4 regions of the Streptomyces albiaxialis genome follow, and region 2 is predicted to be linked to each of the others. Evidence: riboswitches for the same ligand, from Rfam matches in the RefSeq annotation. Region 2 holds a riboswitch; each other region holds the start of a gene.

Region 1 (5,595 bases), on a different contig from region 2:
TCCAGTCCCCCGGGCTGTCTCACCCGAGACGCCCACGCGCGCACGCGGCGCCGACGCTCCGTCACGGAGGTACGTTCGCGGCCCATCGTCCGACCTTGCCCCCGATTCCTTTCCCGTTGCCGGGCCGGGAGCGCTGCGTCTCCCGGCCTCCTCTCCGGTGTCCGGGTGGACCGCACGGGGAGCCGCACACATGAGGCCGCGGACCCGCCGTTGCCCGTGCCGCGGTTTCCCGCGTCATGAGGCGGTCACCCGCTCCGGGACGAGAAGCCGGAGGAGGAGGCATCATGCTCAAAGCCATCGCAGACGTGCTCAGGGCCATCGGCGGCGCCATCGCCACGGTGGTGACGCTGCCGTTCCGCGCCGTGGCCCGGCTCCTGGGCGGGGCGTCCCGCAGCGCGCACGGCCGCCACTGAAGCGCGGCCGCGGGCCGTCCGTCTCCTACGGCCGTCCCGAGGTTACTGACCGGTCGGCGGCGCGGCCGTCCGGTGGCGGAGGTAGCGGATGACGGGGTGACCGGGGGCGTGGGTGACCTCCGTGCGTACGCCGTAGACGTCCTGGATGAGGGAGGGAGTGAGCACGTCGGCCGGGGTGCCTTCGGCCACGGTGCGGCCGTCGCGGAGGACGAGCAGGCGGTCGCAGTACATCGCGGCGAGGTTGAGGTCGTGCAGGGCGATCACCGTGGTGACCGGGAGGCTCACGACGAGGTCGAGCAGGTCGAGCTGGTGCTGGATGTCCAGGTGGTTGGTGGGCTCGTCGAGGAGGAGTTCGCGGGGCTCCTGGGCGAGCGCCCGGGCGATCTGGGCGCGCTGGCGTTCGCCGCCGGAGAGGGTGTGCCAGGACTGGGCGGCCCGGCCGGTCAGGCCCGTACGTTCCAGGGCGTCCGTGACGGCCGGTCCGTCGGCGCCCGGGGCCGGGGACCACGCGCGGCGGTGCGGGATACGGCCCAGGGCCACGACCTCGCGGACGGTCAGCTCCGTCTGGGTGTGCGCGTGCTGCTCGACGGCGGCCACCCGGCGCGCGGTGGCGCGGCGTCCGACCTGCGGCAGGGGCCTGCCCTCCAGGGTGACGACCCCCGTCGAGGCGGCGAGCACGCCGGAGAGCAGACGCAGCAGTGTCGACTTTCCCGAGCCGTTGGGGCCGAGCAGGCCGACCGTCTCGCCGGGGCGGAGGGAGAGCGTGACGCCGTCGACGATGAGGCGGCCGTCGGCGCGCCGCCCCACGCGCTCGGCGCGCAGCCCGGGGTCGGGGCCGGGCGCGGGCTCGGGGCCTGCGATTTCCGGGCGCCGTGTCCGTTCGTTCGTGCTCATGCCCGCCTCCGGTCGCGGTAGAGAACGGCCACGAAGGCCGGGACGCCGATGAGGGACGTGACCACGCCCACCGGCACCTCCTGGGGATCGACCACGGTGCGGGCGAGGGTGTCCACCCACACCAGGAACACGGCCCCGGCCAGCGCCGTGACCGGCAGCAGACGGGCGTGGCCCGGCCCGGTGAGCGCGCGGGTGGCGTGCGGGAGCACCAGGCCGACGAAGCCGATCGCCCCGGCGCAGCTCACCAGCGCCGCGGTCAGCAGCGCGGTCACGCACAGCAGGACGAGACGGGCACGGCCCACCCGTACGCCCAGCCCGGCGGCGGCCTCCTCGCCGAAGGCGAAGGCGTCCAGCGTGGTCGCGTGCCCCAGGCAGACCACGAGGGCGACGGCCAGTACGCCCGCGCACAGCAGCACTTGGCCCCAGCCGGCCCCGGAGAGCGAGCCGAGCAGCCAGAACAGCACGCCCTTGGTGGTCTCGGCGTCCGCGGACGTCAGCACGATGAACGAGGTCAGCGCCGAGAAGAGCTGCATGGCGGCCACGCCGGACAGCACGACGCGGTCGGGGCTCGCGCCCAGCGTGTGGCTCAGCACCAGGACCATCGCGAAGGACAGCAGCGCCCCCGCGAAGGCGCCCCCGGACAGCGACACCGCCCCCGCCCCCGTCCCGAGCACGGCCACGGCGACCGCGCCCGTGGAGGCGCCGGAGGAGACGCCCAGCACGAAGGGGTCGGCGAGCGAGTTGCGCAGCAGCGACTGCATCACGGCGCCGCACAGCGCGAGTCCTGCGCCGCAGATCGCGGCGAGCACGGTGCGCGGCATCCGCAGGTTCCACACGATGCCGTCCCGCAGCGGGGTGAGCGCGCTCCGCTCCCCTCGGAAGTGGGCCGCGACCGATGTCCACACGTCGGCGGTGGAGATGTCGGCGGGCCCGATGGTCACCGCGAAGGCGACCGACACGGCCAGTGCCGCGAGGCCCGCGCAGGACAGCAGCAGCGGCGTACGGACGCCCGTGGCCGGGCGGATCCGCGGTACGCCCGTCCCCCGGCGGGCCCCGGTCAGGCCCGTCACTTGGCGAACCCGAGGTCGCGCAGGCCGTCGGCGACCTGCTCGACTCCTTCGACGGTGCGGATCGAGGGATTCATCGCCTGCCCGCTGAGCAGGATGTACCGCTTCTCGCGCACCGCCGTCAGGTGCCGGGTGGAGGGGTTCTTCTCCAGGTACGCGATCTTGGCCTTCGCGCTCTCCGCCGTCTCGGACTTCCTCGTCAGGTCGCCGAGGACGATGACGTCCGGGTCCCGGTCGGCCACCGTCTCCCAGTTGATCTGCGGCCACTCGTCCCGGGTGTCGGAGAAGGCGTTCTTCGCGCCGACGGCGCGGGTGATCGCGCCGGGCGCGCCGCAGCAGCCGGCGAGGTAGGGCGACTGGGCGTTGGCGAACCAGTACATGAGGGTGGTGTCGCGGACTTCGAGGCCGTCGGTGGCCTTCCGTACGCGCTCCTTGAGCCGCGCGACGAGCCGGTCGCCGCGCTTCTCGACGCCGAAGGCCCGGGCCAGGTCGCGTATCTCGCCGTAGACGGTGCCGAGCCCGAGCGGCCTGCTGCGCGACCCGTCGCCGCCGCTGCCGTTGTCCTTGCCCGCGGCGCAGTCGGACGGCGAGACGTACGTCGGCACGCCGAGCTTCTCGAACTGCTCGCGGGTGGCGACTCCGCCCCTGCCGAGCGTGGAGACGAACGAGGCGGTGACGAGGTCGGGCTCGGAGTCCAGGACCTTCTCGAAGGAGGGGTTGTTGTCGGCGAGCCGCGGCACGGACCGGTTGGCCTTGCCCAGCCCCTTCATCACCGGGTCGGTCCAGGTGGCAGTGCCGGCCAGCCGGTCTTCGAGGCCGAGGGAGAGCAGGATCTCCGTCGTGCCCTGGTTGAGGGAGACCGCGCGGCGCGGCGCCGTCCTCAACTCGACCTCGTGGCCGCAGTTGCTGAGGGTGCGCGGGTAGCCGTGGGCCGCCGCTTTCTGCTGTGCGGCACCGCCCCCGCCACCTCCGCACGCGGTGAGCAGGAGAACAGGGGCGAGCAGGAGTGCCGCGCCACGCCGGGCACGGAACAGGGGCATGCGGAACACGGATATGACCTTGTGCTGTCGGGGCTCGGGAACGCGGAGCCTGGCCTACATGGTTCCGCGACGCGTCGGGCGCCGCGGTGCCAGCAGGTCTTCGGACTCGGGTTCGTCCGGACGGGGCGCCTTCCCGGTGCCTCGCGCGCCGGCCGCTCGGCCCGCCCGCTCCGCCCCAGTGGCGTCTACTGCCCCGCCCGTCCCCCTCACCGCTGCGCGTCAGTTCCGGATTTCCACCGGATTCCCTGGCCTCGGCAGGCACGACTGGCCCCGGCAGCGTATCAATCACGCTCCCGCGCCCGAGGCCCCGCCCGAGGGGGCTCAGTGCACGCAGAGGCAGAACGGATGGCCCGCCGGGTCCGCGTACACCCGCCAGTTGGCCTCCGGGTGGATCTCGTCGGTCCGCTCCAGCACGGTCGCGCCGAGGGCGAGAGCGCGCGCCTCCTCGCCGTCGAGGTCGTCCACGTCGAAGTCCAGGTGGAGCTGCTGCGGGTGCTCCTGTCCGGGCCAGGCGGGCGGCCGGTAGCCGTCCACCCGCTGGCACGCGAGCGGCGTCCCCTCGAACCCGTGGACCTCGACCCAGTCGAGGTCGCCCGGGTCGGACACCACCCGGCCACCGAGCAGTTCCGCGTAGAACTCCGCCAGCCGTACCGGATCGGCACAGTCCAACGCGACAGCCTGCAGCTTCCGAATCACTCCGGCACTCCTTGTCCCCGTGGCCACTTCCGCGGCGTACGCGCCGTACGCCACCTCCCCGCGTGCCGCTCAGCGTTCCACATCGCGGCGTACGGCGGGCGGCGTACGGCGTACAGGGGGCGCCGTCAGCGGAAGTCCTCCGCCCGGTCGCGTGCCCACCGGGCGAATGTGCGGGCCGGGCGGCCCGTCACGGCCTCGGCGGTCGGCAGCGGGCCCAGGGCGTCGGGGTCGAAGTCCTCGATGTCCGCCGGGTCGGCCGGATTGCCGTCGTAATCGGTGAAGCCCAGCAGGAAGTCCGCGGCCTCGGCGGCGAGTCCGCCGATCCGCGCGTAGATCTCGCGCGCCTCCGCCGGGGTGACCCGCTCGAACGCGATCTCCTCGCCGAGCGCGTCGGCGATGGCCCTGACCTGGTCGCGCGAGCTGATCGACTCCGGCCCGTTGATGTCGTACGCCCTGCCGTGGTGCCCGTCCTCCAGCAGGGCCTTCAGCGCCACGTCGGCGACGTCCCGCTCGTGCACGGGGAACCAGGCCGCGTCCGGATTCGCGTCCCGCACCACGCGCTCGGCCCGGATCGACGGCCCCCACAGCGCGAGCTTGTTGGCCGCGAACTCGCCCGGCCGGAGGTGCGTCCATTCCAGCCCCGACTCCTCCACGGCACGTTCGACCGGCGGATGGAAGGTCCTGTCGAAGCCGCCGGTCACCGCGCCCGACGAGAGCACGACGATCCGCCGGACACCCGCCCGCGCGGCGCGCGCGACGACCTCCTTCGCCGTCGACGGCTCCGGGAAGAGGAACATCCGGTCCACGCCGTCGAACGGCACGCTCGCCGGCTCCGTGAGGTCCCCCCGGACGACCTCCGCACCGGGCAGATCCGCCCTCGCCGGGTCCCTGGTCAGCGCCCGCACCCGTACCCCCGCCTCGACCAGACCCGCTGTCACATGCCGTCCCACATTCCCGGTCGCCCCGGTGACCAGCACTCGCACGTGTGCCCTCCCTTTTTCCGTACGCCCTACGGATATTCTTTACCGTACCATCTACGGAAAAGAAGGAGGCCCGATGGAACGCAGCGGCGGCGGAGACCCCCGGGAGACCCTGCGCCTGCTCTGGCGTTCCCCGCGGGCCCGGTCGGGGCGCGGCAGGCCGCCCAAGGTCTCGCTGGAGAAGATCGTCGCGGCGGCCGTGGCGCTGGCGGACCGCGAGGGGCCCGACGCCATGACCATGGACCGGGTCGCCGCGTCCCTCGGGGTCGGCACGATGACGCTCTACAGCCACGTGCCCGGCAAGGCCGAACTGGTCGACCTGATGGTCGATGCCGCCCGGCAGGAACTCGACCTGACCCCCTCGGGCCCGTGGCGCGCCCGGATCGAGCACTACGCGAAGCAGACCGTGGCCCTGCACGAGCGCCACCCGTGGCTGCGGACGGTCTCGACCGTACGGCCACCCCTGGGCCCCGGGCTGCTCGCCCGGGACAACTTCCTGCTGGCG
Region 2 (5,595 bases):
AGAAGAGGCAGCAGGTGCGGCGCAGATAGCGGAGGTGCCCGGCGACCTCGACCACCTCGCCGAGCGGCTCCAGGCAGGTACCCGCGCTGAACTCGGCCCAGCGCGGGGCCAGTTCGTGTACGGCCCCGCGCGAGGCGCACAGCGCGGTCGCGCAGCCGTGCGCGACGCCGCCCCGCAACTGGCGCAGTCCGGCGCGGGTACGGGCGTGCAGCGCGTCGGCCAGCGGCAGCAGGTGCGTGTGCAGCACGGCGGAGTGCAGGGCGGTCAGGGAGGGGTCCAGGGTGCGCGCCTCGCGCAGCCGTACGCCGCCGATGCCGTGCGCGGCGGGGCGGACCAGGACGTTCTCCGGGCGTACGTCCCACACCCGGCCGTGCAGGGCCCAGTCCAGGACGGCGGCGGCCGTGACGCGGCCCGCGTAGACCGCGATCAGCGTGAGCGCGGCGGCGTGCGCGGTGCGGTGGCCGCTGGAGCCGGTCTCCGCGTCGAGGAGGACGCCCAGCTCGGCCCCGGATGGGTCGAGCAGACGGTCGCACGGCAACCAGCCGCCGTCCCCGGGGTCCGGCGTGCCGACGGCGAGGTCGTAGCGGGGGCCGTGGTCCAGGAAGAGTTCGTCCAGCGGCGTCACTCGGCCTCCCCGGGGGCCACGCCCAGATAGACGACCGTCGGGAGTCCCGTCACCGCGTGCTCGGTGACCTCGGCGCGGACCCCGTACACCTCGGCGAGCATCCCCTCCGTGAGGACCTCGCCCGGCTTCCCGCCCGCGACGACGCGGCCCTCGCGCAGCACGTAGAGGCGGTCGCAGTACGTGGCCGCGAGGTTGAGGTCGTGCAGGGCCAGGAGGTTGGTGGTGCCGAGGTCGCGGATGAGGCCGAGGAGTTCGAGCTGGTAGCGGACGTCGAGGTGGTTCGTCGGCTCGTCCAGGACGAGCAGCACGGGCTCCTGGACGAGCGCGCGGGCGACGAGGGCGCGCTGGCGTTCGCCGCCGGACAGCTCCTCGAAGCGGCGCCCGGCCAGCCCGGCCGCGCCGGTGCGCGCGAGCGCGTCCCGTACGAACTCCTCGTCCCGGACGGTGTCGCCCTCCCAGAACCTCTTGTGCGGCGAGCGGCCCATCGCCACGACCTGGCGCACGGTGAGGCCCGCGACGCCCTGCGCGTCCTGCGGGACGGCGGCCACGTGCCGGGCACGGCGCCGGGCCGTCATCGCGACCGCGTCCTCGCCGTCGAGCAGGACGCGGCCGGAGGCGGGGCGCAGGGTGCCGTAGACGCAGCGCAGGAACGTCGTCTTGCCGCTGCCGTTGGGGCCGACGACGCCGACGGTCTCGCCGGGCGCGGCCTCCAGCGAGACGCCGTTGAGCAGGCGGTGGCCGTCGACGGAGTACGTCACGTCCTCGGTCGCCAGGGACGCGCTCATGACGGGACCCCCTCGGTGCGCTGGCTGCGGCGCAGCAGCCAGAGGAAGAACGGGCCGCCGGTGAGCGCCGTGAGGACCCCGACGGGGATCTCCTCCGGCGCGGCGACCGTACGGGACGCGAGGTCGGCCAGCACCAGGAACGCGGCGCCGCCCAGGGCCGAGACGGGGAGCAGCGCGCGGTGTCCGGCGCCGATGACCATCCGCGCGGCGTGCGGCACCATCAGGCCGACGAAGCCGATCGCGCCGCTCACCGCGACGAGCACGGCCGTCACCAGCGAGGCCAGGAGGAAGACGGCGGCGCGGAACCGGCCGGTGTCCAGGCCCATCACGGTCGCGCTCTCCTCGCCCGCCAGCAGCAGGTCGAGGGGACGGGCGAGGGCCATCAGCGCGACCAGGCCCAGCAGCATCGCGACGGCGGGCAGCGGCAGGCTGTTCCAGCGCGCGCCGCCCAGCCCGCCGAGCGTCCAGAAGAGGATCTCCCGCAGGTGTTCGGTCTTCGAGGACGTCACGAGGACGAGGCTGGTGAGCGCGGAGAGGATGTACTGGATCGCGACCCCGGCCAGCACCAGCCGCCCCGTCGTCAGCACGCCGCCGCGCCGCGCCATCGCGTAGACGGCGACGAGCGCGCACAGGGACCCGGCGAACGCGCCCGCGTTCATCGTCAGCGTGCCGACGCCGAAGACGACGACGAGGACGGCGCCCGTCGAGGCGCCCGAGGAGATGCCCAGCAGGAACGGATCGGCCAGCGGATTCCGTACGAGTGCCTGGAGCACGGTGCCGACGACGGCGAGCCCGGCCCCGACGACCGCCGCGAGCAGCACGCGCGGCAGCCGCACGTCCCGCACGATCGTCGTGAACGGGCCCGGCTCGGCGCCGCCCGTCAGTGCGGCCACCACGTCGCCGACGGGGATACGGACGGAGCCCAGCGCGAGGCTCGCGAGGGCCCCGGCGACCAGCAGCGCGGCCAGCGAGGTGGTGAGGAGCGCGAACCGCAGCCGACCGGGCACGGCCCGGGCGCTCACTTCGCGCGGCCCTGCTCGTAGCTTTCCGGGTGGAGCTGGCGCGCCAGCTCGTCCACCGCGTCCGGCACGCGCGGCCCGACCACGACGGAGGAGAGCGGCATCACGGCGAACCGCTTGTGCTTGATCGCCGGTACGTCCTTGAGCGCGGGGTCGTTCAGGAGCCGCTTCTTCTTCTTGGCGAGGGAGGTACCCCGGTAGTCGTAGATCACGATGGTGTCGGGGTTCTTCTCGACGACCTTCTCCCAGGAGACGTCGCCGAAGGGCTTGTCGACGGAGGAGAAGACGTTCTCGGCGCCCGCGCGCTCGATGATCTCGTTGCCGATGCCCTTGCCGCCCGCCGTGAACGCCGCGTTGTCACCGCTGTCGTACACGAACACCCGTGTCTTCTCCGCGCCCTTGAGCCGCTCGGCGGTGGCCGCGAGCTGCCGGTCCTGCTTCTCGATCAGCTTCTCGGCCCGCTCCGGGACGCCGAAGGTGCGGGCGACCTCCCGGATCTCCTTCTGGAGCTGCGGCACCCCGACCCGGCCCTTCGCACAGCTCTCGGTGGCCAGCCGGGTGTTCACCCCGCTGTCCTGGAGGGCGGGGCGCTCGCGGCCCTCGCCCTTCTCGAACGCCGAGGGGTACGCGCCGTAGACGAAGTCGGGGTTCGCGCCGAGGAGGGTCTCCTTGGACGGGTACTCCTTGGCCAGCACCTTGACCTTGTCGTACGCCTTCCGGTACTCCGGCACGATCTTGTCGTCGAGGAAGGCGGTGCCCGCCATCCGGTCCTGGAGACCGAGGGCGAGCATGATCTCCGTCGTGTTCTGGTTCATCGTCACGGCCCGCTCGGGCGGCTTCTCGAACGTCGTCTTCACGCCGCAGTTCGTGACCGTGTACGGGAAGCCCTCCGGCGCCTTGCCGCTGCCGCCGTCCTTGTCGTCGGCGGACGACGCGCACCCCGCGAGGGCGGATGCCGGTATGAGCAGCAGCGAAGCGAGAAGCGCACGGGTGCGCAGGGCACGGGACATGACGATGCCTGCCTCCTCAAGGGGATCCGCGTCCCCTGACCTGGTGAGGTTGGCGGCAGACCAGTATCTGACTCCCGGCGGACGCCCCTGGGGGAGCGCCGCCGGTCACAGTGGCGGGACCGTGCCGGGTTCGCACCGGCTTCCTGGCCTCTGCCGCCTCGAATGAACACAGGCAGTCTTCCATACCCCGCGACCAGCGGTGGAGCCCCGTCAGGCGCGTTCGCGCTCCTCCCGGCGCTCCAGCGCGACCTCCGGCAGGCGGCGGGCGAGGCCCGCCGGGAGCCACCAGGCGCGCGCGCCCAGCAGCCGCATCACCGCGGGCACGATCAGACACCGGATCACCACCGCGTCCAGCAGGATCGCGACGGCCAGCCCCAGCCCGAACTGCTGGAGCATCCGGTCCGGGCTCAGCACGAACGCCGCGAACACCACGATCATGATCGCCGCCGCAGCCGTGATCACCTTCCCCGTCGCCGCCAGCCCCTCGCGGACCGCGAGCCGGTGGTCGCGCGTACGCTCCCACTCCTCGTGGATGCGGGAGACGAGGAAGACCTCGTAGTCCATCGACAGCCCGAAGACGATCGCGAAGATCATCACCGGGATGAACGCCTCGACGGGCCCGGGCTCCGCGCCGAACCAGCCCTCCTGGAAGACCAGCGTCACCGCGCCCAGCGCCGCCGAGATCGACAGCAGGTTCAGCAGCGCCGCCTTCAGCGGGATCAGCACCGAGCGGAAGACCACCAGCAGGAGCAGCGCGGACAGCCCCACCACCAGCGCCACGAACAGCGGCATACGGTCCGAGACCGAGTCCGCGAAGTCCAGCGCGGCGGCCGTGGACCCGCCGACCAGAGCCTTCTCGCCCGTCCTCGCCGTCACCGGCGGCAGCACGTCGTCCCGCAGCCGGTGCACGAGGTCGGCGGTCGCCTCGTCCTGCGGGGCCGTCTCCGGGAACGCGAGCACCGTCGAGACGGCGCCGTCCTCCGAGGGCAGCACCGGCGAGGCGGCGGCGATCCCGTCCGTACGGGCGAGCGCGGCCCGCAGCTCCCCGGCGGCCTCCGCGCCGCCCCGGCTCACCACCACGAGCGGCCCGTTGAACCCGGGCCCGAAGCCCTCCGCGAGCAGGTCGTACGCCTCGCGGCTGGTCGAGCCGCGCGGATCGTTGCCCGCGTCGGCGAAGCCGAGCCGCATGTCCAGCGCGGGCGCGGAGAGCGCGAGCAGCGCGACGACCGCCGCGGCCAGCGCGGGCAGCGGGCGCCGCTGCACGGCCTCGGCCAGCGCCCGCCAACGCCGCCCCTCCGCCCGGCCCTTGGCCAGCGCCCGTTCCGCACGGGCCCGCACGTGCCGCTCGATCCGGTGCCCGGCCACCGCGAGCAGCGCGGGCAGCAGCACCAGCGAGGCGACCATGGTGACCAGCACGGTGAGCGCGACGGCCACAGCCACGCCCTGCAACGCCCCCAGCCCCAGCGCGACCAGCCCCATCAGGGCGATGATCACGGTGCAGCCCGCGAAGAAGACGGTGCGGCCGGCGGCGTCGAGGGCGGTACGGGTCGCGGCCGAGGTGCCCGCGCCCCGGAGCAGTTCGTGCCGGTACCGGTAGAAGACCAGCAGGGCGTAGTCGACGCCCACCCCGAGCCCGACCAGCATCATCAGCGGCGGCGTGAAGTCGGCGACGGTGAAGACGTGCGAGGCCAGCGCGATCAGCCCGACCGCCCCGCCGACCGCGAACAGCGCCGTCACCAGCGGCAGCGCGGCGGCCACGAGCGAGCCGAAGAGCAGCACGAGGATCACGAGGGCCGCGAGCATCCCCGCGCCCTCGGCGGCCCCGCCGCCGCCCTCCTCCGCGCCGCGCACGGCCTCGCCGCCGACCTCGACCCGCAGCCCGTTCCCGTCGGCCTCACGGGCGGTGTCGATGATCCGCCGGACGTCCTCCTTCGGAACGCTCTCGGCCTTGCCGTCGAGGGTGACGGTGGCGTACGCGATGTCCCCGTCCGGGGAGACGGCGGACCTGTCGCCGTACGGGCTGCGGACGCCGGTGACGCTCGGCAGCCCCCGTACGCGGTCGAGCGTCCGCTCGACGGCGGCGCGCTCGCCGGGCAGGTCGTCCCCCTCGAACACGACGGACACGCTGTCCCCGGCCTGCGCCGAACCGTGCTTCT
Region 3 (5,595 bases), on a different contig from region 2:
CGAGCACCTGGTAGCCGCCGCAGATGCCCAGCACGGGACGTCCCTCGGCGGCTCGCCGGGCGAGCGCGTCGGCCAGTCCGCGCGCCCGCAGCCATTCCAGCGCCCGTACGGTGCCGCGCGTGCCCGGCACCACCACCAGGTCGGCGTCCGCCAGTTCCTCCGGACGGTCGCAGAACCGCACGACCACTCCGGGCTCGGCGGCGAGCGCGTCGACGTCCGTGAAGTTCGACATGAGGGGCACGGGAAGGACGGCCACCCGGAGGACGTCGGCACCGTGCGGCGCGGCGACCTCCGACTCGCGCACCGTGCCCCTGAGGGACACGCGCAGCCCGTCCTCCTCGTCGATGCCCAGCCCGTGCCGGAACGGCAGCACCCCGTACGTCGACCGTCCGGTCAGCTTCCGCAGCATCTCCAGGCCGGGCTCCAGAAGGGACACGTCCCCGCGGAACTTGTTGACCAGATAGCCGGCCAGCAGCGCCTGGTCCTCCTCCGCCAGCAGCGCGGTCGTCCCGAACAGCGAGGCGAAGACGCCGCCCCGGTCGATGTCCCCGACGACCAGTACGGGCAGCCGCGCGGCGCGCGCCAGGCCCATGTTGACGATGTCCGTGCGCCGCAGGTTGATCTCGGCCGGGCTGCCCGCGCCCTCGCAGACGACCGCGTCGTGCGTGCGCCGCAGCTCCTCCAGGCAGGCGACGACGGGCTCCAGCAGCTCCTCGCGCCGCCCGTACGTGCCGTCGTGGTGGTTCCCGAAGTAGCCCCGGGCCGACATCTCGCCCACGGCCCGCCCCATGAGCACGACCTGACTGGTGCGGTCGCTGCCGGGCTTGAGCAGCACGGGGTTCATCAGCGCGCTGGGCTCCACCCGGGCCGCGGCCGCCTGCATGGCCTGGGCCCGGCCGATCTCGGCGCCGTCCCGGGTCACGAACGAGTTCAGCGACATGTTCTGCGCCTTGAACGGCGCCACGCTGATCCCCTCGCGCGCCAGCCAGCGGCAGATCCCGGCCGTCACGACGCTCTTGCCCGCGTCCGAGGTCGTCCCGGCGACGAGCAGACCGCCGCCCTTCCCGCCGCTCCTAGCGCTTCCCTTCGCGCCCACGGCGCACTCCCTCCCGCACCGTCTCCCGTACGGCGCTCGCCGCTACGGTGGTGACGAGCGCCAGCGCGCTCACGCGTCGCGACAGCCGTACGGCACGCGCGATGTCCCGCGTCCCCACGGACCGACCGGACGTGTTGAGGACCGGACGGTGCTCGGTCCGTCCGCCGTAGGAGAGCGTGCCGCCCAGCCGTACGCCGAGCGCGCCCGCGAACGCCGCCTCCACCGGCCCCGCGTTGGGGCTCGGGTGCCGGTGCGCGTCCTCGCGCCACGCCTGTACAGCCCCGCGCGCGTCGCCCCCGGCCACCGCCGCCAGCAGCGCCGTCAGCCGCGCGCCCGGCCAGCCCACGGCGTCGTCCAGCCGCGCCGCCGCCCATCCGAACCGGAGGTGCCGCGGCGACCTGTGGCCCACCATCGCGTCCAGCGTGTTGAGCGCCCGGAACCCGGCCGTGCCCGGCAGCCCCGCGACCGCGCCCCATACGAGGGCGCCCACGACGGCGTCCGAGGTGTTCTCGGCGACGGACTCCACGACCGCGCGCGCCAGTGCCTCCGCGTCCAGCCCCTGCGGGTCACGCCCGCACAGGCGGGGCAGCCGCTCGCGCGCCAGCGCGACGTCCCCGGCCTCCAGCGCCGACCCCACGGCCAGCGCCTCGCGCGCCAGGCTCGTACCGCCGAGGACGCTCCACACGGCGGCGGCCGTCAGCGCGGCCCGCGCGCGGGGGCGGTTCCGCACGGCCCGTTCCGCCAGGGCCGCACCGGCGACGACCGTGCCCGCGGCCAGTGCGGCGTACCCGGCGCCGGCGTCCCTCCGGTCCCGCCACACCCGCCGCTCCAGCGCCCCGGCGGCCCGCCCGAAGGCGGCGACGGGGTGGCCGCGCCGGGGGTCGCCCAGCAGGAGATCGACGGCGTAACCGAGGGCGGCGCCGCAGGCGTACGCGTGAGAAGCCCGCATCCGCATCATTCAGCGCGCCGCGGCGCCTCGGCGGAACGGGACCGGGAACGGGGGCGACAGGGGTCGCGGAAGACCGGAATCGCTCAGGGCGGGGCCGCGCATGGCATATGTCCTCACTCAGGGTCCTCGCCCTGGCTCGACGTGACCGGCGGCGAGAGTCTCCTGGCTTCCGGATCGACGCCCTCCCCGGCCTTCCCGCCGCACGATGCGGCCGTGGCTCTGGGTGGGGGAGCGCTCCCCGGTGACAGTGGCGGGACCGCGCCGGATTCGCACCGGCTTCCTCTCCATGCCGCCGTTTGGCAACGGAAGTCCACCACGTTGGCCGAGAGGCGTCAACTTGCCGTTGACCTGCAGTGGGGGCGGAGTGGTGAGCCCCACACGCTCCCCGCGTCCGCGGCCGTGCGACCAGTAATGCACCATTGCGCCCCGGACTCCTGGGAAGACTGCACATGACAAACGGGAGAGCGCCAAACGACGGCAGGAGGCGATTTCTTGCCTGCGGCGGACGGTATGCGACCGGATGTGTCCGGCTTCGACGGCAGCGCGAGGCAGGCACGGGGGCGCATGCCACAGACGCGCGGCCACGTCGGGGCGCTGGCTTTCGGGCCGGAGGAGGTCGCAGTGTTCGAGGAAGACTCGTCCGCGGGTATATGGATCAAGAGTAGTTACAGCAACGACGGACCCAACTCGTGCGTAGAGGTCAGGAACGCCGACGGCCGGATCCTGGTGCGGGACTCCACATGTCCCGAGGGCGACGTACTCGCCTTTACGGCCGCGCAATGGAGTAGTTTCCTGGCCACGACGGCGACTTGGGTCGCGGAGGACTGACGACGGCGCCTGGACTCCCTCAGGCGGAGGGGATGGCGGTGGGGGCGATGCCCGACCGGACGGAAGACGCGGTGCGGCCTCCGGGGGAGAGCCGTGCCGGGCGGGACCCGCGCTCTCCTCTCTCCCCCACCGCGAGATTCAGCGTCGCCGTGGGACTCCTCGCCACCGGCCTCGGGGCCGCCGCCTCGCTCCTGGCGCCGGAGGGGACGGCACGGGCGGTGGTGTGGGGGCTGGTGGCCGCGCTCGTCGCCGGCGGGGCGGGGCTCTGGTACGGGCTCGCGCCTATGCGCGGCCGTCTCTCCCACGGCCGTCTCTCTCACGGTCGTCCCCGCGGGCCGCGCCGTCGCTGACGGCGCGGCGTATTCGGCGTCCCATGAACACGCAGAAGGCGGCGAGGAGCGAGGCGCCGCAGACGCTCAGCACGAGTGCCCAGCCGCCGCCCGCGTAGGTGGCGCATGCCACGGCGCCGCCCCCGATGAGCAGTCGGAGCGAGGTGGCGAGGGCGCGCGCGTAGGCCAGCCGGATCTGGTTGTCCGTCCGGGCCGCCTCAAGGGTGATGAGGAGGTTCGTGCCGCGCTCGGTGAGCCCGGCCGACGGCTCACCTCCGTCGGCGTCCGGGGGATCGGCGGCCGCGTCGGGCGCGCCTCTGAGGGCGCGCAGCGCTCCGCCTAACCGCCCCCGCCATTCCTGCCAACCGGACACTGCCGCGTCCTTCCTGCCTGCGCCCCGTCAGGGACTAACTGCTGCTCAAGGCGTCCCTGGCCTGCTCGATCCGCCTCCGGGACTCATCGACCGACAGGGCGCGCTCGCTGATGTCCGCAAAGCACTCCTGGTACCAGACGGTCATCTCCAGGTCGCTGCGGGTCAGGACCGTCCCGCCGGCGCCCTCCATGAAGAGCAGGTCGTCGTCGTCCTTGAACCCGAGGAGGATGAACGACCTGGACGTGCTGCGGTGGGCCCCCGCCGAGAACGGGAGGACGCGCAGGGTCACGTCCCGCTGCTCGGAACGTGCGAGCAGGTGATCGAGCTGCTTGCGCAGCACGGTCGGCCCTCCGATCTGCAGATGCAGCAGCGACTCCGCGAGGACGAACTCCGCCTTCGGCACGGCCTCGTCGTCGAAGAGCCGCTCCTGCCGGGTGGCACGCAGCTCGATGGCGCGCGGGGTGTCGGGGGAGTCGAACGGGGCCAGCAGCGCGCTCGTGTACTCGGAGGTCTGCAGCACGGCGGGCATGAGAACGCACTCGTAGCAGCGGTACTCCTCGGCCGCTCCCTCGTAGCTGAGGAGCTGCGCCACCTTCGGGTTGAGCATGTCGGTGTACTGCGTCCACCAGGACTGGCCCTTGGAGGCCCGCGCCGCCTCCTCCAGCTCGTGGACGGCGTCGGGGTCGGTGATCCCGTACAACTGGAGCAGGGCGCGCAGGTCGGTGATGGAGATACCGACGGTCCCGGCCTCGATGCGGATGAGCTTCGAGAGCGACCACTCCAGGGCGTCGGCCACGTCCTTCTGCGTCTTCTCGGAACGCTCCCGTGCCTTGCGCAGCTCGATCCGGAGCCTGCGACGGTTCAGGCTCGGATCAGCTTCTCTGGTCATGCTGCCTTCTCTCTCTTCGCATGGTGGCGTGCCGTCGGCTGGAGCAGTGCCACTGTCGGACGGACAACGTCCTTAATGAGCAGTCGAGTTGGCTCTTACCCAGCCGACGTCTCCAATATGACACATGGCACTTTGCCGCTGGCCGATGTGACGCAGAACATAGCAGTGCGTCAGTTCGCCATATGCTGAGAAGCCACGAAAGCGCCCCCGGGAGTGATCCCGGGGGCGCTCTTCGTGGTGTGAGGCGCGTGATGCCCGCGTGTGTCCGGCTACGCCGCGATCAGATAGATCCCGAACGCCACCGCCGCCGCGCACACCGCGTAGCACGTGTACGCGCCGGCGCGGGCGAGGGCGGGGGTGCCGCCGTCCGTGCGGCGGGCGGAGCCGCCCACGATGCCGAGGGTGAAGACGCCCACCAGTCCCACGGTCGCCACGAGGCTGATCCCGAAGACCTGGCCGAGCGCGGCCCAGTCGATGTCCATACGGTCTTCCTTCTGCCTAGGAGAGGCTCGTCGCGGAGGCGGCCCTGGGGCTCGCGTGCGCGGCGGACTCGGAGGAGGCGGACGGCTGCGCGTCGTCCAGCGGGGTGCCGGGCGGCGGGGGCGGCGCGACCGCCTGCATCGCGGTGGTGACGACCCCGGGCGGCTCGGTCTCGCCGAGCGCGGTACCGGCGGCGGTCTCACCCGCGGGCTGTACGTCGTTGACGTTCGTGTGGTCGACCGGCTCCTGGCGGGAGCGGAGCCAGATCGCGGCGGAGACGACCACAAGCAGTGCCGCCACCGTGGTCACGCCCCAGTCGCCCTGGTCGGCCAGCAGCGCCGAACCGGCGGCGACGAGCCCGGCGGCCGGAAGGGTCAGGGCCCAGCCCACGACCATCCGCCCGGCGGTCGACCACCGCACGACGCCGCCCTTGCGGCCGATGCCGGAGCCCATGACGGCGCCGGAGCAGACGTGCGTGGTGGACAGGGAGAAGCCGATGTGCGAGGAGGCCAGGATGGTGGCCGCCGCGCCGGTCTGTGCGGCGAAGCCCTGCGGGGGCTGGATGTCGGTGAGGCCCTTGCCCATGGTGCGGATGATCCGCCAGCCGCCGAGGTACGTGCCCAGCGCGATGGCGAGGCCCGCGGAGGCGAT
Region 4 (5,595 bases), on a different contig from region 2:
GACGATCGGACACGCCTACCACACCCGCGAGTTCGTCCCCGTCCTCATCCACCGCCCCGAGGCCCCGGGCGTCGAACTCCTGCCGGACGCCGCCTCGCTCGCCGACATCGGCGCCACCGCCGCCGCCGCCCTCGCCCTCGACCCCACGGCCCTCGCCAGCGGCACCCGCATCGGCCGGACGGACGAGGTGGCCTGAGGGCGCGGATCCCGCCGGGATCACTACGCTGCACGCGTGCTCTCCTACGACGAGTTGACCGCCCCCGAGCGTGCGGTGTGGGACGCGTTCCCCGAGGGGCGCCAGGTGGATCTGCGTACGGGCGCGGCCGGGGAGGACCGGGCCGAAGAGGGCGGGCGGTGGGGCCCCGCCCGTACGGTCCGGGCCGAGGTGGTCGTGGCGCTCCTCCAGGGCGCCAACCCCGCCGGCGCGGGCGCCGTCGCCTGCCTCAAGCTCGCCGGGGCGCGGATCACGGGGCAACTCGGCCTGGCCGGTGCGCAGATCGACCACGCCCTGTGGCTCGAAGGCTGCTGGTGCGAGCAGGGGGTGGACCTCTCCGGGGCGGCGACGCGGACGCTCGTGCTCGTGGACAGCCGGGTGCCGGGCGTGGAGGCGGGGCTGATCCGGGTCGAGGGGCGCCTGGACCTGCGGCGCTCGCGCGTGGAGAGCGGCGCGCCCTCGCCCCTGAACCGCAGGGCCACCGCGCTGTCGCTCGTCAACGCCCAGGTGAGCGGCGCCGTGAACCTCAACGGGGCCGAGATCCTCGCGCCCGGGGAGTGGGCGGTGTCCGCGGGCGGACTGGTCGCGGAGGGCGGCGTCTACGCCCAGGACGGGTTCGCGGCGCACGGCGAACTCCGCTTCATGGGCGCCCAGATACCCGGCGGGCTGCACCTGCGGGACGCGCGGCTGGAGGACCCGGGGCCGCGCGGGGTGGCGCTCGCGCTGGACAACGCCGTGGCCCCGACGCTCGACTTCTCCGGCGGCTTCACCGCCCGCGGCACCGTACGGCTGCGCGGCGCGCAGGTCTCGGACAGCGTGAGCTTCGCGGGCGCCGTCCTCGACGGGCCGCCCGGCGGCCGCGGGCACGCGCTGTCCGCCCCGCTCCTGCGGGCCGCCGACCTCGATCTCGCGTTCGCCCGGCCGCCGTCCGGCGCCGTGGACCTGCACGGCGCGCAGGTGTCCCGCCTGCGCGACGACGAGCGGAGCTGGCCGGAGGTGATCGAGCTGGACGGCCTCGTCTACGGCGCCCTCGCGGGGGACGAGGCGGGCGGCCGGGACCCGGTGGCCCGCCGCCTGGCGTGGATCGGGCGGAGCCCGGGCTACAACCCGCAGCCCTACGAGCAGTTGGCGAGCTGGTACCGGCGCGACGGCCACGACGACGACGCGCGGCGCGTGCTCCTGGACAAGCAGCGCCGCCGCCAGCACACCCTGCCGCCGGTCGCGCGCCTGTGGGGGTATCTGCTCGACGCGACGGTCGGCTACGGCTACCGCCCCTGGCTGGCCGGGGTGTGGCTCGTCACGCTGACGGTGCTGGGCGCGCTGGTCTTCGGGGCGCACTCCCCCGTCCCGGTCAAGCGCGGCGAAGGCGCCCCGTTCCAGCCCCTCGTCTACACGCTGGACCTCCTGGTCCCCGTCGGCGGCCTGGGGCAGCGCACGGCCTGGTACTGGCCGCAGGACGGGCCGCAGTGGCTGGCCTACGCGCTGATCGCCCTCGGCTGGGTGCTGACGACCGCCGTCCTCGCGGGCGTGACCCGCGTCCTGCAGAAGAACTGACGGCCGCCGCCGGGCGCACTACCCACGCGCGGGGATCTCCGTCTAGGCTGACGGTGCAACTGGTTCGCCCCGCCCGCCAGGTGGGACGCGTCGTAAGAGGGAACCCGGTGCGATTCCGGGACTGCCCCGCAGCGGTGAGTGGGAACGACCGCCGTCATGAGCACTGGGCCCGACGAACGGGGCCTGGGAAGCGACGGCCAGTAGGAGCCCGCCGGGACCGGAGATCCGGCCCGGCACGGTGTGCCCATGAGTCCGAAGACCTGCCCGTTGTCCGTGCGCGCTCCTGCGTGTGCGGTCCATCCCGGTGACCTCGAGGGCAGGTCGGCGCACACAGTTCAGGCGGACAGGCGCATGCCGCGCGTCGCATCCCCGCCGTTCTCCGCCCCCTTCGCGCTCTCGTCCCGTCCCGGGATCCGACGAGACATCTCGCGAAGGAGATCTCCGTGACAGCGAAGTCCGCAGCCGCGGCAGCACGGGCCACCGTGGCCACCGTGTACGGCTATCCCCGCCAGGGCCCCGACCGGGAGCTGAAGAAGGCCGTCGAGGGCTTCTGGAAGGGCCGCGTCACCGCCGACGAGCTGGCCCGTACGGCCGCCGGCCTGCGCGAGGCCAACTGGCGACAGCTCGCAGAGGCCGGTGTCCACGAGGTGCCGACCGGCGACTTCTCGTACTACGACCACATGCTCGACACCGGCGTCATGGTCGGCGCCGTGCCCGACCGGCACCGCGAGGCCGTCGCGGCCGACGCGCTGGGCGGGTACTTCGCGATGGCCCGCGGCACCCAGGACGTGGCGCCCCTGGAGATGACCAAGTGGTTCGACACCAACTACCACTACCTCGTGCCGGAACTGGGCCCGGACACCGTCTTCGCCGCGAACCCCGCCAAGCAGGTGTCCGAGCTGAGGGAGGCCCTGACGCTCGGCCTCACGGCCCGGCCGGTCCTCGTCGGCCCGGTCACCTTCCTGCTGCTGGCCAAGCCCGCGCCGGGGGCCGCCGCCGACTTCGAACCGCTGAGCCTGCTGGAGCGGCTGCTGCCGGTCTACGCGGAGGTGCTCGCCGATCTGCGGGCCACGGGCGCCGAGTGGGTGCAGCTCGACGAGCCCGCGCTCGTCCAGGACCGCACGCCGGAGGAGCTGGAGGCGGCGGCGCGCGCCTACCGTGCGCTGGGCGGGCTCGCGGACCGCCCCAAGCTGCTGGTCGCCTCGTACTTCGACCGGCTCGGGGACGCCCTCCCCGTCCTGGCCAAGAGCCCCGTGGACGGCCTGGCCGTCGACTTCACCGGCCCCGCCGCCGCGAACCTGGACGCCATCGCCGCCAACGGCGGCCTGCCCGGCAAGCGCCTGGTCGCCGGGGTGGTCGACGGGCGCAACGTCTGGATCAACGACCTGGAGAGGTCCCTCTCCACCCTCGGCACCCTTCTCGGCCTCGCCGACCGGGTCGACGTGGCCGCCTCCTGCTCGCTGCTGCACGTCCCGCTCGATGCCAGGGCCGAGCGGGACATCGACGGCGAGGTGCTGCGCTGGCTGGCGTTCGCCCGGCAGAAGACCGCCGAGGTCGTCACCCTCGCCAGGGGTCTCGCCCGGGGCACCGACGCCATCGCCGGGGAACTCTCCGCCAACCGCGCGGACCTGGCCTCGCGCAGCGCCTCCTCCCTGACCCACGACCCGGCCGTACGGGCGCGGGCCGCCGCCGTCACCGAGGCCGACACACGGCGCTCCCAGCCGTACGACCGGCGCGTCGCCGCGCAGCGCGCGCACCTGGGCCTGCCGCTGCTGCCCGTCACCACCATCGGCTCGTTCCCGCAGACCACCGCGCTGCGCACCGCGCGCGCCGACCTGCGCGCCGGGCGGATCGGCACGGAGGCGTACGAGGACCGGATCAAGACCGAGATCCGCGACGTGCTGGCCTTCCAGGAGAAGGCGGGCATCGACGTCCTGGTGCACGGCGAGCCCGAACGCAACGACATGGTGCAGTACTTCGCCGAGCAGCTCAGCGGCTATCTGGCCACGCGGCACGGCTGGGTCCAGTCCTATGGCACCCGTTATGTGCGCCCGCCGGTCCTGGCCGGTGACATCTCGCGCCAGGAGCCGATGAGCGTGCGCTGGACGGCGTACGCCCAGTCGCTGACCACCCGTCCCGTCAAGGGCATGCTGACGGGGCCGGTCACGATGCTGGCCTGGTCCTTCGTCCGCGACGACCAGCCGCTCGGCGACACGGCGCGGCAGGTCGCGCTCGCCCTGCGCGACGAGGTGAACGACCTGGAGGCGGCCGGGACGTCCGTGATCCAGGTCGACGAGCCCGCACTGCGCGAGACGCTCCCGCTGCGCGCCGCCGACCGTGACGCGTATCTGGCGTGGGCCACCGAGGCGTTCCGGCTGTCCACCGGCGGCGTGCGGCCCGACACCCAGATCCACACCCACATGTGCTACGCCGAGTTCGGCGACATCGTCCAGGCCATCGACGACATCGACGCCGACGTCATCAGCCTGGAGGCCGCCCGCTCGCACATGCAGGTGGCCCACGAACTGGCCGATCACGGCTACCCGCGGGAGGCGGGGCCCGGGGTGTACGACATCCACTCGCCCCGCGTCCCCGGCGTGGAGGAGGCGACGGCGCTGCTGCGCAAGGGCCTTGAGGCCATCCCGCCGGAGCGGCTGTGGGTCAACCCGGACTGCGGGCTGAAGACCCGCGGCTGGCCGGAGACCCGGGCGTCGCTGGAGAACCTGGTCGCCGCCGCGCGCGCGGTCCGCCGGGAGCTGCCCGGCCGCGCGGACTGACGCCCGCCCCGAGACCGTGGCCCGGGGCGGTGGGCAGGTGGCCCTTCCACCGCCCCGGGCCACACCCTCCCGTACGCGCGTGCGCTCGCGCCCGTACGCGCGTGCCGCTCGCGGTCAGCCGCCCTCCAGGGCGTCGGCCCGTCGTTCCAGGTCCGCCGCGACGCCGTCCCAGTCGGGGCCGTGCAGCCACAGGCTCCGGGCCGCCTCCCGCATCAGCTCCGGCTCGTCCGGGCGTTGCAGGAGGACCAGCCGGTAGGCCAGGTTGCGGATCCAGACGGGCAGCAGGCCGTCGACGAGGTGGGGGCTCAGCTCCCGCAGCATCGCCAGGATCGCGTCCGGGTCCGCGAAGGTCAGCTCCTCGACGAAGAGGTGCTCGCGGTGCTCCGCCGCGCACGCGGGCGTGTCCCGGTACTCGTCGCCGTAGAGGCACCGGGCGTGCTCCGTGAGGGTGCTGTGCATGCGGCGGAGCTTACGGAGCCCGCGGCCCGGGTCCTCAGCGCAGCCCCTCGTAGTCCGGCCCGACGGTGAGGGTCACGGCTCCCGGGACCACTCCCCCTTCGCCTCCCCGTGTCGCCGGGTCCGGCAGGCGGGAGGCGAGGACCTGGGCGGGGCGCCGCAGCCTCTCGGGGTAGCTCACCGTCGTCCTCCCGACGCGCTTGGGGGCGTTGCCGGTCGTCGTCACGGTGAATCCGAGGGCCCGCAGGTCCTTGGCGACCTCGGCCGCGCGCCCGGAGACGCCGGTCCCGTTGAGGACCTGGACGCGGACGGAGCGGGTGGGGATCGGCTTCTTGCTCGCGGCCTTCAGCCGCTTCTTGTCGACCTCCTTGTCGTGCGCGAGCTTGTCGAACAGCTCGGCGGCCTGCGGGTACTGCCACACGACGTTGGCCCTGTCGCTGGGGACATCGGCCTGGCGCGGATAGTTCGGCACGGTCAGGAAGGTGAGCCGGTCCTTGGGGATGCCCTTGACCTCGTTGGCCAGGTCGTAGAGCGGCTTGAGCCCGGCGAGGTCCTTGTCGGTGGTCAGCGACTTGGTCGTCTCGTCGAGGAAGT

Evidence for each region. A riboswitch is a leader RNA that binds a small molecule or an ion and turns the genes downstream of it on or off. The one in region 2 is predicted to bind cobalamin.
Region 1: linked by a shared signal. The riboswitch ahead of ABD343_RS36845 (ABC transporter substrate-binding protein) and the one ahead of ABD343_RS23800 (ABC transporter substrate-binding protein) in region 2 are both predicted to bind cobalamin.
Region 3: linked by a shared signal. The riboswitch ahead of ABD343_RS20085 (cobalamin biosynthesis protein) and the one ahead of ABD343_RS23800 (ABC transporter substrate-binding protein) in region 2 are both predicted to bind cobalamin.
Region 4: linked by a shared signal. The riboswitch ahead of metE (5-methyltetrahydropteroyltriglutamate--homocysteine S-methyltransferase) and the one ahead of ABD343_RS23800 (ABC transporter substrate-binding protein) in region 2 are both predicted to bind cobalamin.

The regions. Positions count from the first base shown of each region.
Region 1 is NZ_BAAAPE010000025.1:86,376-91,970, reverse strand. It holds gene ABD343_RS36865 (FUSC family protein) at 1-23, opposite strand, end outside; gene ABD343_RS36860 (LPFR motif small protein) at 285-413, shown strand; gene ABD343_RS36855 (ABC transporter ATP-binding protein) at 456-1,307, opposite strand; gene ABD343_RS36850 (FecCD family ABC transporter permease) at 1,304-2,332, opposite strand; gene ABD343_RS36845 (ABC transporter substrate-binding protein) at 2,374-3,414, opposite strand; cobalamin riboswitch at 3,489-3,698, opposite strand; gene ABD343_RS36840 (VOC family protein) at 3,736-4,110, opposite strand; gene ABD343_RS36835 (SDR family oxidoreductase) at 4,236-5,093, opposite strand; gene ABD343_RS36830 (TetR/AcrR family transcriptional regulator) at 5,167-5,595, shown strand, end outside.
Region 2 is NZ_BAAAPE010000013.1:35,542-41,136, reverse strand. It holds gene ABD343_RS23815 ((2Fe-2S)-binding protein) at 1-625, opposite strand, end outside; gene ABD343_RS23810 (ABC transporter ATP-binding protein) at 622-1,410, opposite strand; gene ABD343_RS23805 (FecCD family ABC transporter permease) at 1,407-2,417, opposite strand; gene ABD343_RS23800 (ABC transporter substrate-binding protein) at 2,429-3,439, opposite strand; cobalamin riboswitch at 3,481-3,635, opposite strand; gene ABD343_RS23795 (MMPL family transporter) at 3,650-5,595, opposite strand, start outside.
Region 3 is NZ_BAAAPE010000010.1:54,014-59,608, reverse strand. It holds gene ABD343_RS20090 (cobyric acid synthase) at 1-1,096, opposite strand, end outside; gene ABD343_RS20085 (cobalamin biosynthesis protein) at 1,074-2,045, opposite strand; cobalamin riboswitch at 2,202-2,327, opposite strand; gene ABD343_RS20080 (DUF397 domain-containing protein) at 2,556-2,873, shown strand; gene ABD343_RS20075 (hypothetical protein) at 3,156-3,575, opposite strand; gene ABD343_RS20070 (helix-turn-helix domain-containing protein) at 3,610-4,464, opposite strand; gene ABD343_RS20065 (hypothetical protein) at 4,734-4,946, opposite strand; gene ABD343_RS20060 (inorganic phosphate transporter) at 4,963-5,595, opposite strand, start outside.
Region 4 is NZ_BAAAPE010000005.1:404,692-410,286, forward strand. It holds gene ABD343_RS09850 (phosphopentomutase) at 1-196, shown strand, start outside; gene ABD343_RS09855 (oxidoreductase) at 233-1,768, shown strand; cobalamin riboswitch at 1,812-2,050, shown strand; gene metE (5-methyltetrahydropteroyltriglutamate--homocysteine S-methyltransferase) at 2,212-4,545, shown strand; gene ABD343_RS09865 (hypothetical protein) at 4,660-5,004, opposite strand; gene ABD343_RS09870 (LCP family protein) at 5,039-5,595, opposite strand, start outside.